DNA from 2 places in the Pseudoalteromonas sp. CnMc7-15 genome. Region 1 is predicted to be linked to the other one. Evidence: riboswitches for the same ligand, from Rfam matches in the RefSeq annotation. Region 1 holds a riboswitch; the other holds the start of a gene.
The links. A riboswitch is a leader RNA that binds a small molecule or an ion and turns the genes downstream of it on or off. The one in region 1 is predicted to bind lysine.
Positions count from the first base shown of each region.

Region 2: another riboswitch for lysine. It lies ahead of lysC (lysine-sensitive aspartokinase 3); the one in region 1 lies ahead of dapA (4-hydroxy-tetrahydrodipicolinate synthase).

Region 1 is NZ_JAKRFT010000003.1:646,310-651,822, reverse strand. Features, by position in the region: gene MHM95_RS10280 (PLP-dependent decarboxylase) at 1-72, opposite strand, end outside; gene MHM95_RS10275 (2,3,4,5-tetrahydropyridine-2,6-dicarboxylate N-succinyltransferase) at 72-812, opposite strand; gene dapA (4-hydroxy-tetrahydrodipicolinate synthase) at 841-1,728, opposite strand; lysine riboswitch at 1,851-2,042, opposite strand; gene MHM95_RS10265 (response regulator) at 2,190-3,887, shown strand; gene MHM95_RS10260 (TraB/GumN family protein) at 3,862-4,749, opposite strand; gene ilvG (acetolactate synthase 2 catalytic subunit) at 5,233-5,513, shown strand, end outside.
Region 2 is NZ_JAKRFT010000001.1:459,599-465,111, reverse strand. Features, by position in the region: gene MHM95_RS02115 (M23 family metallopeptidase) at 1-363, shown strand, start outside; gene MHM95_RS02110 (hypothetical protein) at 375-719, shown strand; gene MHM95_RS02105 (hypothetical protein) at 751-1,206, shown strand; gene MHM95_RS02100 (hypothetical protein) at 1,506-1,979, shown strand; lysine riboswitch at 2,135-2,307, shown strand; gene lysC (lysine-sensitive aspartokinase 3) at 2,388-3,737, shown strand; gene MHM95_RS02090 (4'-phosphopantetheinyl transferase superfamily protein) at 3,709-4,422, opposite strand; gene MHM95_RS02085 (sodium-dependent transporter) at 4,513-5,513, shown strand, end outside.

The DNA of each region.
Region 1 (5,513 bases):
GACAAAGCAAGGTTCTTGGCGCTCCTGAGTGAGGGTATCAAAAGCGTTTAACAATGCGCCAGAGACAGGCATTAGCGTAATACCTCTTCTAACTCCAGCGATGCATCGCTGTGCTGATCGCGATATTTTACGATAAGCGCACAGCTCATACTGAGCCCTTGTTCGCGTCCCCAAGTGCTAGAGCTTGGGCGGGAGCCAGGTATAACGATGGCGTTGGCCGGAATCGCTTCGCCCTTATCGAGTTGTCGCTCGTTAACGCAGTCATATACTGGGATAGTGGCGCTTAAACGTACACCAGGGGCGAGTACCGCACCTTGGCGAACCACCACCCCTTCGACAATGACACAGCCCGCGCCGATAAAGGCATCATCTTCAATCACCACAGGGTTAGCGCCAATTGGCTCGAGCACGCCACCTAATTGCACGGCGGCACTGAGGTGAACGTTTTTGCCCACTTGCGCACATGACCCCACCAAGGCATGACTGTCGACCATAGTTCCACTATCGATGAAGGCACCAATATTGACATATGCAGGTGGCATGATGATGGTGCCAGGGGCAACGTAAGCGCCTCGACGCACAGCACTACCGCCAGGCACCATACGAACATTATCTTGGGCGCTAAAACCGCGAGGAGCTAGATTATGCTTATCAACAAAGCCGCCCGCAAACTCGGTGTTATTACCATTTTTGAAGGCTTCGAGAATGCCTTTTTTTACGTCCACATTGGCGTGCCATTGGCCGTGTTCGTCTTGTGTTGCGGCGCGTACGTGGCCGCTTTCGAGGTCATTTAGTAAGTCTAACCAACTCATAACTGAGGTACCTTGTTAACTAATTTTATCAATGTGCCCACGCAACAATGCGTTCATGGGCATTAAGAAGTGGTTGTGTGTCATTAAGCTCAAGGTGGCTTAATGGTGGTCGTAATACCGGGCTGTTGAGGCGTTCAAGAGCATGCAAAAGGCACTTAACGGGCACTGGATTGGCTGCACTGAACAGCGCATCAATTGCACTGCGCCAGGTGACAAAGGCATTGATGCTTTGCCCTTGAAGGCATTGTTGTACCAGGTGCTGTGTCTGCTGTGGCCAGACGTTGGCGGCCACAGATACAAGGCCCGCTGCACCGGCCTGAGCAAAATAAGGCATCAGCGCGTCGTCGCCACTGAAAATTGCTAACTCAGGCGCGGCTTCGCGGTAAGTCTCAAATTGTGCAATATCACCGCTGGCTTCTTTAAGTGCCCAGCACAGTGGGTGCTGCTGTAGCTGTGCTAAGACTGTTGGGGGAATACTAACTGCGGCGCGTCCGGGCACGTTGTACAACATGCACGGCTTTTTGCTGGCATCCAGCAGTGCCGAGTACCAATGTAGCTGCCCTTGAATACCCGGTTTAGCATATAGGGGCGCTCCCAGAAGGTAGGCGTCTATGGGGTGTTGGTTACAAAAACTAAGCCATTGTAGTTGCTGGCTAAGATTAAACCCCCCCACGCCAACCATCAGTGGCACACGCAAGGTGAGCGCCGTAACGTGACGAACTACGGCTTGTTGCTCATCTATACTGAGAGCCAGAGCTTCACCAGTAGAGCCAAGAATAAGAATGCCGTTTCCCGCTTGCTCTTGCTCGCGCACAAGTAGGGTTAAGGTGTTAAAATCAATACTGCCGTCAGCATGCATCGGAGTGATCAATGCTGTCCAGACAATGGTATCTGCTAAAGAATGAGTTGTAGTCATCTCTCACGAACTTAGTGCGAGTTCGATTGAATTAGGAAGGGGTTGCCCGCCTCGCATCGAACTGGTTAAATTCGAAGAGCGAATGGGCTTAAAACACAGAGCCAAATGGGCCCAGCGTTACTAAGACCAGAAGCTCTCCACCAAAAACATAGCGCTAAGCGCTTATGGTGACAGTCGCTGGGATTCAACCCATGCGCCCGAGACAGTAAGTAGCAAACTTTACAGGTCTCTCGGCGTACATTCCCCTCGTTATGGTGCTTTGGAGTTTGCTCTCCTTCCCATAACTACCTGAATGACGCTCCTCTTCTAGCCCTTGCGACCACAGCACATGCGGCCGACTCAATAAGGGTGCCTTTTTATTCAATCACTTTATGCTTAACGCTGTCAACGCTAAAGCGAGAACAAATTTTACAAAGGCTGATTTTGTGTCAGTATTAAGGGGTTATTGCAAAGGCCCTCTTATGCAACGTCTTACCAAACACTTACAAAAACGTTATTTCTGGGCAGCCAGTGTGCTTGTTGTTGTCATACTTAGCTCTACAGTGTATGTGATGAAAAGTATCAATATGCAGCGAAATGACGCGAAAGTAATAAATATTGCAGGTATGCAGCGGATGCTTTCGCAGAAGATTGCATTGCATAAATTGGCCGTCAATGACCGTGCTGTAAGTTTTGAGCAGCAGCAACTCGCTCGTGCCACTATGCGCTTTTATAATAACCATGAGTTTTTATTAGGCTCACAGTTGGTGCAGCAAAGCCCTCAGGTGCTGGCGCTTTATCACCAGCAGGGCTTGGATGGTCGGGTGCGCCAGTATGTGCAGTTAGCGAGTCGCAGCGATGCACCTTTAAGTGCTTTTCAGGGTCAAAAACTACTGTCGTTATTGCAGGACTTAGATGCTGTTGTCACCGTATTAGAGTCAAAATCTAAGCAAAAAATAGAACATTTACAGCTTGTTATTCCCCTTTTAACGCTGGCAGCCATTGCTACTATTTTATGTGAGTGGTGGCTCATCTTTAATCCTTTGACACGTCGAGTGTCAGCCATTCTTTATCGGCTTCGTTACCAACGGCGTCAAGCCGCGCATGCGCATCGGGTAAAATCTGACTTTTTAGCTAATATGAGTCATGAGCTAATGACGCCAATTACGGGGATTATTGGCCTATTGGACTCTCATAATGCGGCTGGTCGCGAAGAACAGCAAACGGCATTGGGCTGCGCCCGACATTTGCAGGCGCTAGTGCAAGAAATGTTGGAATTGCAGAAGCTTAAGTCGGGAGCGTTTACTACTTTAGTGACCGAGCAGTCATTAAAGCAAACGGTGAGTGCAATATTGGCGCCTTGGCAGCTTAAGTCTGAAACCCTGCAGCGATTGAGTGTCGAGGGTGAAGATAGCCTACCTGTTCAAGCACAAACTGATCATCTGCATTTAATCCAAGCAGTTAATCAGCTATTGAGCAACGCCTTTATACATACGCGCGCTGCGGTGCATGTGCAATTTGAATACCATGAACCATCTGGGCTGCTGAGTGTTGTCGTTAAAGATAACGGCGATGGCATTGCTACTGCTGATATTGAGGCTGCTCAGCAACATGCTGTGTATTACAACACCGAGCAGGTACAGCACTTTCAGGGCGCGAAATTAGGTCTCAGCCTCGTGTATGCGTTGGCTCAAGAGGTGGGTGGAAGCCTTACGATTCGTAGTACCACAACAGGCACTGAGGCCAAGCTAACTTGGCCCGTACTTACTATCGACAAAGCCCGGTTAGAGCCAAGCAGCCAGCATGGCGATATTCTGATTGTTGAAGATAACCCAATAAATCAGTTAGTGCTTGCTAAACAAGCTCAGCAAATAGGCTTTAACACCACCATTGTTGATGATGGTGAGCAAGCACTCAATAAATTACTAGAACATCACTATCAATGCGTATTAATGGATTTAAATATGCCAAACAAAGACGGCATAAGTACCATTATTGAGATTCGTGAGCGCTTAGCGCTCAGCGTGCCTATTTTTTTGGTGACTGCCAGTCAAGATGAGCATCGCATCGCGCAGAGTATCACTGTCGGTGCCAATGCCGTACTTAACAAGCCGGTCAATACTCAGCAGTTGAGCGCGTTATTGAAAAAACACGTTATTGAGAGGGCTGCCTTTTCGTAACCGTAAATCCTTGTTCGCGCAGTAGGTTAACGAGCCCATTTTTTTCCGGTAAATGGAGCGCACCTACGGCGATAAACAGTGACTGCTGCTGCATTGGCTGGTTAAGTTGTGCGACCCAGTTTTGATTACGCTCAATAAGTAAAATATGCTCGTTAAGTTGGCCGAATTCAGAGTCATCAAAAGCATCGTGGTAGTACTGCCTCAGTATGTCAGTATCTCCCTGCTTCCACGCGCTGATCAATCGAGCAAAATAGTGGTCGAGGTCTTTGAGTTGGCGAAAAGTATCGTTGACCATTTCATCAGCGTAATTATCTAAGGCGCTGAACATTTCTAGTTGCTGCTCTAGCGACTCGAGCTCCATTATCGGCTTACCTATTGCGTTTGCCTTAGCTAACACTTGCTTGTCGATTCCGTTTTGCTCTGAATAGCCTGCATTTTGATACTCGATTTGCACCATAGTGAGTAAAACGGCCCAAGGCTTTAAGCCCGAGAACATGGCAATATTAATACTCTTTTGTGCAAAATAGTCACTGAGGCGTTGATAATTTTTACTGCTCAGTTCAGTTTCTAGCGTGCGGCCGTTACGCAGCATCATTAGCGGCATGGAGCGTTGTTGAATCTGCATAGGTGAGAGCGCGCTAATATCTACTTCAACGACCACTTTATCACTGCGGCTGATTGCTTGCTCAACATAAGAGGGGAGGCCTTTCATTGCTTCATCACCAACATGCACAGTGCCAAACAAATAGGAAGTAACGCCATTTTTCTCCACTTGCCACAGTGCCGGAGTGGTGTTTGCGAGGCAGAGCTGAGTGAAAAATGCAAAACAAATGTACAGCAGTGGCCAGAAGGTTTTTTTCATAATGGTATCCAGAGGTAGTTGTTTTTAGCCAGTGTAACTGAGTTCGGTAATTTAGCCTATTGGCTGACCATTTTTACTAAAAATATTCAGCTGTTACAGCACACTATGTTAAATACGTTTTAATGTCGCAATGAAAAAGTTGGAATTATTTTTCTCTTAACTGACTTTTGAGGTTTTTTTATGTGATTAATGTCGTCATTTTTAGTTGTTTCGCATTGTTTTTATGGTTGACTTAGAGGGGCTGCCAAGGTACTAATAGAAAAAGAGCGCAGAAATGCGGTAACAAACTTAAAAAAGCGAAGCGAAAAGTACATGTTGAATACGCAACTTAGCCTAGTCCTAGTGATTAACGTCGTGGTGATTATTATTACCACGGGGGCTTTGTAGTGCGTTAAAAAAGTAATTTCGCAAAGAAGCCCCCCGCACTGAAAAGTTCGGGGGGCTTCTTCGTTTATGGGCCAACACATTGAGGAATGAGGAAAAATGACTGGCGCAGAATTAGTGATCGACATATTAGCCAAAGAGGGCATAAACGAGGTATTTGGTTACCCTGGTGGGGCCATCATGCCCATTTACGATGCCCTTTATGAATCTCCAGTCACTCATTACTTAACTCGCCATGAGCAAGGAGCTGGCTTCGCCGCTGTGGGTTATGCATGCAGTAGCGGCAAACTGGGTGTGTGCATGGCCACTAGTGGCCCGGGAGCCACAAACCTGATCACCGCCCTTGCCGATGCCATGATGGACTCCGTGCCGTTATTAGC
Region 2 (5,513 bases), on a different contig from region 1:
GGGATGCATAAAGGGGTAGATATTTTTGCCAATAAAGGCACTGACGTGGTGGCCGCTTCACATCACTTGGTGATTTATCGTGGACAGTGGCCCAAGGGCGGCAATGTGATGATTGCCCTCGGACCAAAATGGCGATTACACTATTATGCTCATCTAGACAGCTTCAGTGATAGCGAACGTCGTTGGTTTAGTGGCGGTGAGCAAATAGGCAGTGTTGGCACCAGCGGCAATGCCCAAGGTAAAGCCGCTCATTTACACTACTCATTGGTGACTTTAATTCCTTACTTTTGGCTTATTGATAGCGCCCCCCAAGGCGTCAAGAAAGCCTTCTACCTCAACCCTATAACTTATTTCGGCAACTAACGGAGCAACGGATGCGATTAGTATTACTGGCTTTGGCGTTTATTTTACTGCTATGCAGTTGCGCAGAACCCGTCCCTGCACAAAAGCGCGATTATGTCGGGCACTGGCAAAGTCCCAGCATGAGTCTATTGATTCTTGAAGATGGCTCAGTTGCCTATAAACGCTATAAAAACGGGGGCTCCACCTCAGTGGAAGGGCCGCTGCAATCATTTGAGGGTGACAACTTCAGTGTTGGCATTGGTTTTTTCAGCACCACCTTCATCGTCAACGAGCCACCCAACAACAACGACGGTCAGTGGACTATGGTTGTTGACAATGAACGGCTAATAAAACAACCGTCTGCCTACAGCCACTAAATTCAGTTTTCATCAAACAAGGAAGACCCCAGTGAGTCAACTTACCCGCAAAAAGCAATTTGCCATGCGTGCGGTGATCACCCGCGCTTTATACACCGGTGCATTATTTATCTATGTACTGTTTTTTATTAATTTTATGATGGAGCAGAGCTTTTGGGCGCAAGCGATATCGGTGTTGATATTTAGTTTTATGCTCAGTGCCCAGTATCAATGGAGCATCGAGCCCATACGCTGTAGTGCCATATTTGTTGAGCATGGGGTACTGAACTTACTTGATACGCCGATAAAGCTCGCTGATGTCAAAGAGGTCATTTACTGCCAGCACCAGCGTTATGAACATATTGTTCGTTTTCGCTATCACAATAGAACTTTTCAAGACTTTGAGCTCTCCTCGAGTGACCTGATAGCCGATTTACAGCTTTATCATTTTTTAGTGGCCCAAGGTTTGGTGGTGCGCATGACTGAAGATAGTAGTCAGTTTTCTTAGATATTGGCGAGCACTCACTATTAGCTTATCTCATGACGATTTTATTCACAGGAAAGGTAACTTTATTTTTCACACAATATCGAGCATTTATTCTTTATAAGAAAATTTTTATAAATTGATTGTTGCGTAATTAAGGAATTATAACGTTGGCTTTTTAATGAAAAAGAGGTGTTTAGATTTATTTATTGTTGATAGGTTAATAGTGGTTTGATTGAAAAATAATCAACTTAGTTTCTGTTTATATAAATGATAAGTTTATGTAGCATTTTTGTTTCCAAACTATTGTTAAGGAAATAGAAATGAGACAAAAAATTTTATCAGCCTGTGTGTTGGCGTTGCTCTTTTTCGTGGCCAATAATGTATTGGCATCTAGCTCACAAATAAAAGTAACAGACTACAATACCTTCTATGATACCCAAGTAAACAGTGTAAATTGCGGAGGGTATTGGGACGAGCGATTAGTGAGAGTCTGTGATTATAGAACCGAGTTAGTAGACGTTTCTTACAAACGTTGTCACTACAGGCTCAGTGCACCGGCTCCTAATAGCGATGCGCCAGAGTGGCAAACTCGCGTTGTATTATCAACACAAAGTTGCCCAGCAAACTGGACAATTGCCGGACCTTCTGGCCAGGCTCCCGGTGGCGTATATATGCATCAACACAACTCCTATTTCACTCAACAAGAAGAGCAAACCGTCGAATATAATTGTCGTATGGAAACGCGAACTGTTTGGGTGCCAGTTGATGGTGAGCATTGCCCCATACAACCTTAATTAGATTCCATAATCGGCAATACACAGGCTGGCTGCGGCCAACTTGTGTATCCAAGCAATCATTCACCGCCAGAACACCTCCAGTGAAGTGTGATATTGACTTCTAGCCGTCTGCTAGGTACATTGCTGATTCACTTCGGTCGCAAGATCGAATGTGTCGCAGAAGAGGTGCGATAGCTAGGTAGTAAACGTGAGGCCGACGACAGCCTTTGATCGTTTATGAGGGAGACTATCGCCGAGGAAGTGCATTGTGCGTCGCAATGGCTTTCGGTTCTTGAGGCTGAATCCTCGGAACTGTCACCTGTAGGGGTGGAGGGCTTCTGGCAATGGACATTCTTACCTTTTTAGTCTTGCCAAGTTCTCCTGATTGTATTTGAAAAATAACTCGTTTTTCATCTCGGAGAGATAATGAATCAGGAATATTCTGTCGCCAAGTTTGGCGGCACTTCAGTGGCCGATCATGGCGCTATGAACCGGTGTGCACAAATCATCGCTGCTAATAACAACGTGCGTGTAGTAGTTGTCAGCGCCAGTGCCGGGGTCACCAATCACCTGGTAGCGTTATGCCAAAGTGCATTGACGCCACAGCAGCGCCAAGCGCACATCGATGGGGTGATCGCTATCCAGCTTAATATTCTCGAATATGTCAGCCTTGATGCCGATTTAGCCCACGGCTTTGATGTCACCTTGAGCGCTTTTCGAAGCAGCGCTGAGCAAGCGCCACAATCGAGCGCTCACAGCGATGAGCTACTGAGTTTTGGCGAGCGCTTCTCCTCTTATTTGTTTACTCAGGTATTACGGGAACACGGCGTGGCGGCAACGCGCTTTGATGTGCGTTCGGTGCTCAAAACAGATAGTCAGTTTGGTAAAGCCCAGCCCAATATTAAAGCTACGGCACAGCAAGCCCATGCCCAATTGCTGCCGTTGCTTAAAGATCAAGTGGTTGTCACTCAGGGCTTTATGGGCAGTGATGACTATGGCGATACCACCACCTTAGGGCGCGGGGGGTCGGATTACAGTGCGGCCTTATTAGCTGAGGCGATTGGCGCGAACAGCGTATATATTTGGACCGATGTGGTCGGTATTTTCAGCACCGATCCCAGAGTCTGTACCAAAGCCGCACCCATCGCCCACTTAAGCTTTGACGAAGCCGCCGAAATGGCAACCTTTGGCGCTAAAGTCTTACACCCGGCGACCATTTTACCCGCTGCACGCAGTGGCATCAGTGTGTTTGTCGGCTCCAGTCGCGAACCACAAGGGGGTGGAACCTGGATACAAAAAACGCCACAAGGAGACACTTTAGCTGGAGTTCGCGCTGTGACTCAGCGTAAAAACCAAATTCTCTTGACCCTGAAAAGCCCGGAAATGCTATTAGCGAGCGGCTTTTTAGCGCGGGTGTTCACTATTTTGAGTGAGCATAAAATCTCCGTTGATTTGGTCACAACTTCGGAGATAAGTGTCGCATTGACGCTTGATAATGCCCCTAATGCCAGTCGTCCGGAGCTTGATCAGCAAGCCCTCGAGCGTTTAAGCGAGTTTTGTCATGTGTCAGTTGAGAATAACCTCACATTGGTGGCGTTAATTGGCTCGGAGATTGTCCTGCGTCAGAGCGAGTTGAATTTAATGCAGGTGCTCAGTGAGTTTGATATTCGCCTCATTTGTCACGGCGCATCGAAACATAACCTGTGCTTCTTGGTTGAGCAAAGCCAGTCTGATGCGGTGGTGCAAACTATTCATCAACGGCTGCTGGAAGGTTAACAGTGAGCACCGGGCGCTGCATGTCGGTGATAAGACTGATATCAAAGTGCCCGGCAAATAGTTCCTGACAATATACCTGGCCATCAAGGGCGGCGATAAGCTCCAAAATGGGCTGGCCTAACAAGGTGGCAATAGGTTGCTTAGTCGCTTTTGCGTAGGCTTCTTTTAACGTCCAGACCCGGAAAAAGGTCTCAACATCGCGGCCAATATCTCTTGCCTCGGCCTCGGGATAATAGTGCGCCGCCAGCTTTTCAAAGGCGCGTGCGTTGTCAATTTTCTCAATATCTACGCCTAATAAGGTTGCGCCGCGCGTCATCGCCACGGCAATGTGGCCGTGAGCGTGGCTGATGACCACCCGCGCATCGAGGGGGTGGCCATTAATGCTCAGTATCAGCTGCGCCTGATCAACGTCAAATTCACTGCACCAGGCAGCAAGAGGGTAATCGCGATACTGTGGGTATAATTGTCGCGCCAGCTGTTTTATGGCCCAGCGTGTGGCGCGATATTCCTGCTGCGCCTGCACCTTTTTACGCTTTGCTAAGACCGCTCGCTCTGTGCGGTTCAAATGTGCGTCATTTAATCCACCGTGCGCTTTAGCACAATAAAGCAACACCACGTCGCTGTGCTTGGCATGTTGCTCGGTATCGGTCGGTAAAGGTGAAAAGCGATAGGCAGGGTTTAGCATCAAGGACATTCCGATAAGCGTGGCTATGACTACTTTAATACGGGTAATTATGATTTAATAGCGGCAAAACAATAACAGATATCCCTGCGAATGACGAATAAGCGTGACGGTTTCCAAAGCCGTATAGGTTTTGTACTAGCGGCAGCTGGTGCAGCAGTAGGCCTAGGTAATATTTGGGGTTTTCCAACTCAAGCAGCGAATCACGGTGGCGGTGCTTTTTTACTGGTGTATTTCATTGTCATCTTTGCCTTGGCACTACCGGCACTGTTCACTGAGCTGTACTTGGGCTACGCCGCTCAAGCCAACCCGGTACAAGCACTTAAACGTGCTTGGCAACCAAAAGCGGCAAAAATAGGGGCAGGGGCTGGTTATATTGGTTTAGCCGGGGCTATTGTCATGCTGAGCTTTTATTCTATCGTGGCTGGGTGGATGTTGGCCCATGCCTTAGCGCCGCTGTGCGAGATGCTGGGTATGAATGACGCTGCCGCATTTCTAAGTGGCGATTCTCTTGCCCGTAACCTTATTTTCACGCCGCTGATGTTGGTGTTAACCGCAAGCATTATTTTAAAAGGGGTCAAAGCAGGGATTGAAGCCTGGTCGCGGCGATTAATGCCGTTGCTTTTGGTGCTGTTAGTTGGCTTGATTTTCTATATCGGCTCGTTACCCGGCGCCGGTGAAGGCTTTAGTAATTACCTGCAACCTGACTTTACTAAGGTGTGGGATCCAGATTTAATCATCGCCGCCATGGGACAAGCGTTTTTCTCATTGTCGCTGGGGGTAGGGTGCATGATGATCTACGGCTCGTACTTAAAGCCTGGAGCGAATATCGGCAAGCTGACCCTGAGTGTGGCCGCCCTTGATACATCGGTAGCGTTTTTGGCCGGTCTGCTTATTGTGCCCGCGATTTTTGTCGCCAGCCACAATGGCGTGGAAGTATTCCAAAACGGCAAACTCATTGGCGAAGGGCAACTGATCTTTGCGGTGCTCCCGCAATTGTTTAATACCATGGGCAGCATGGGGCTGGTGATTGCTTTGGCCTTTTTCGTTCTCATGTCGATTGCTTCGCTGACCTCGACCATTTCTTCGACCGA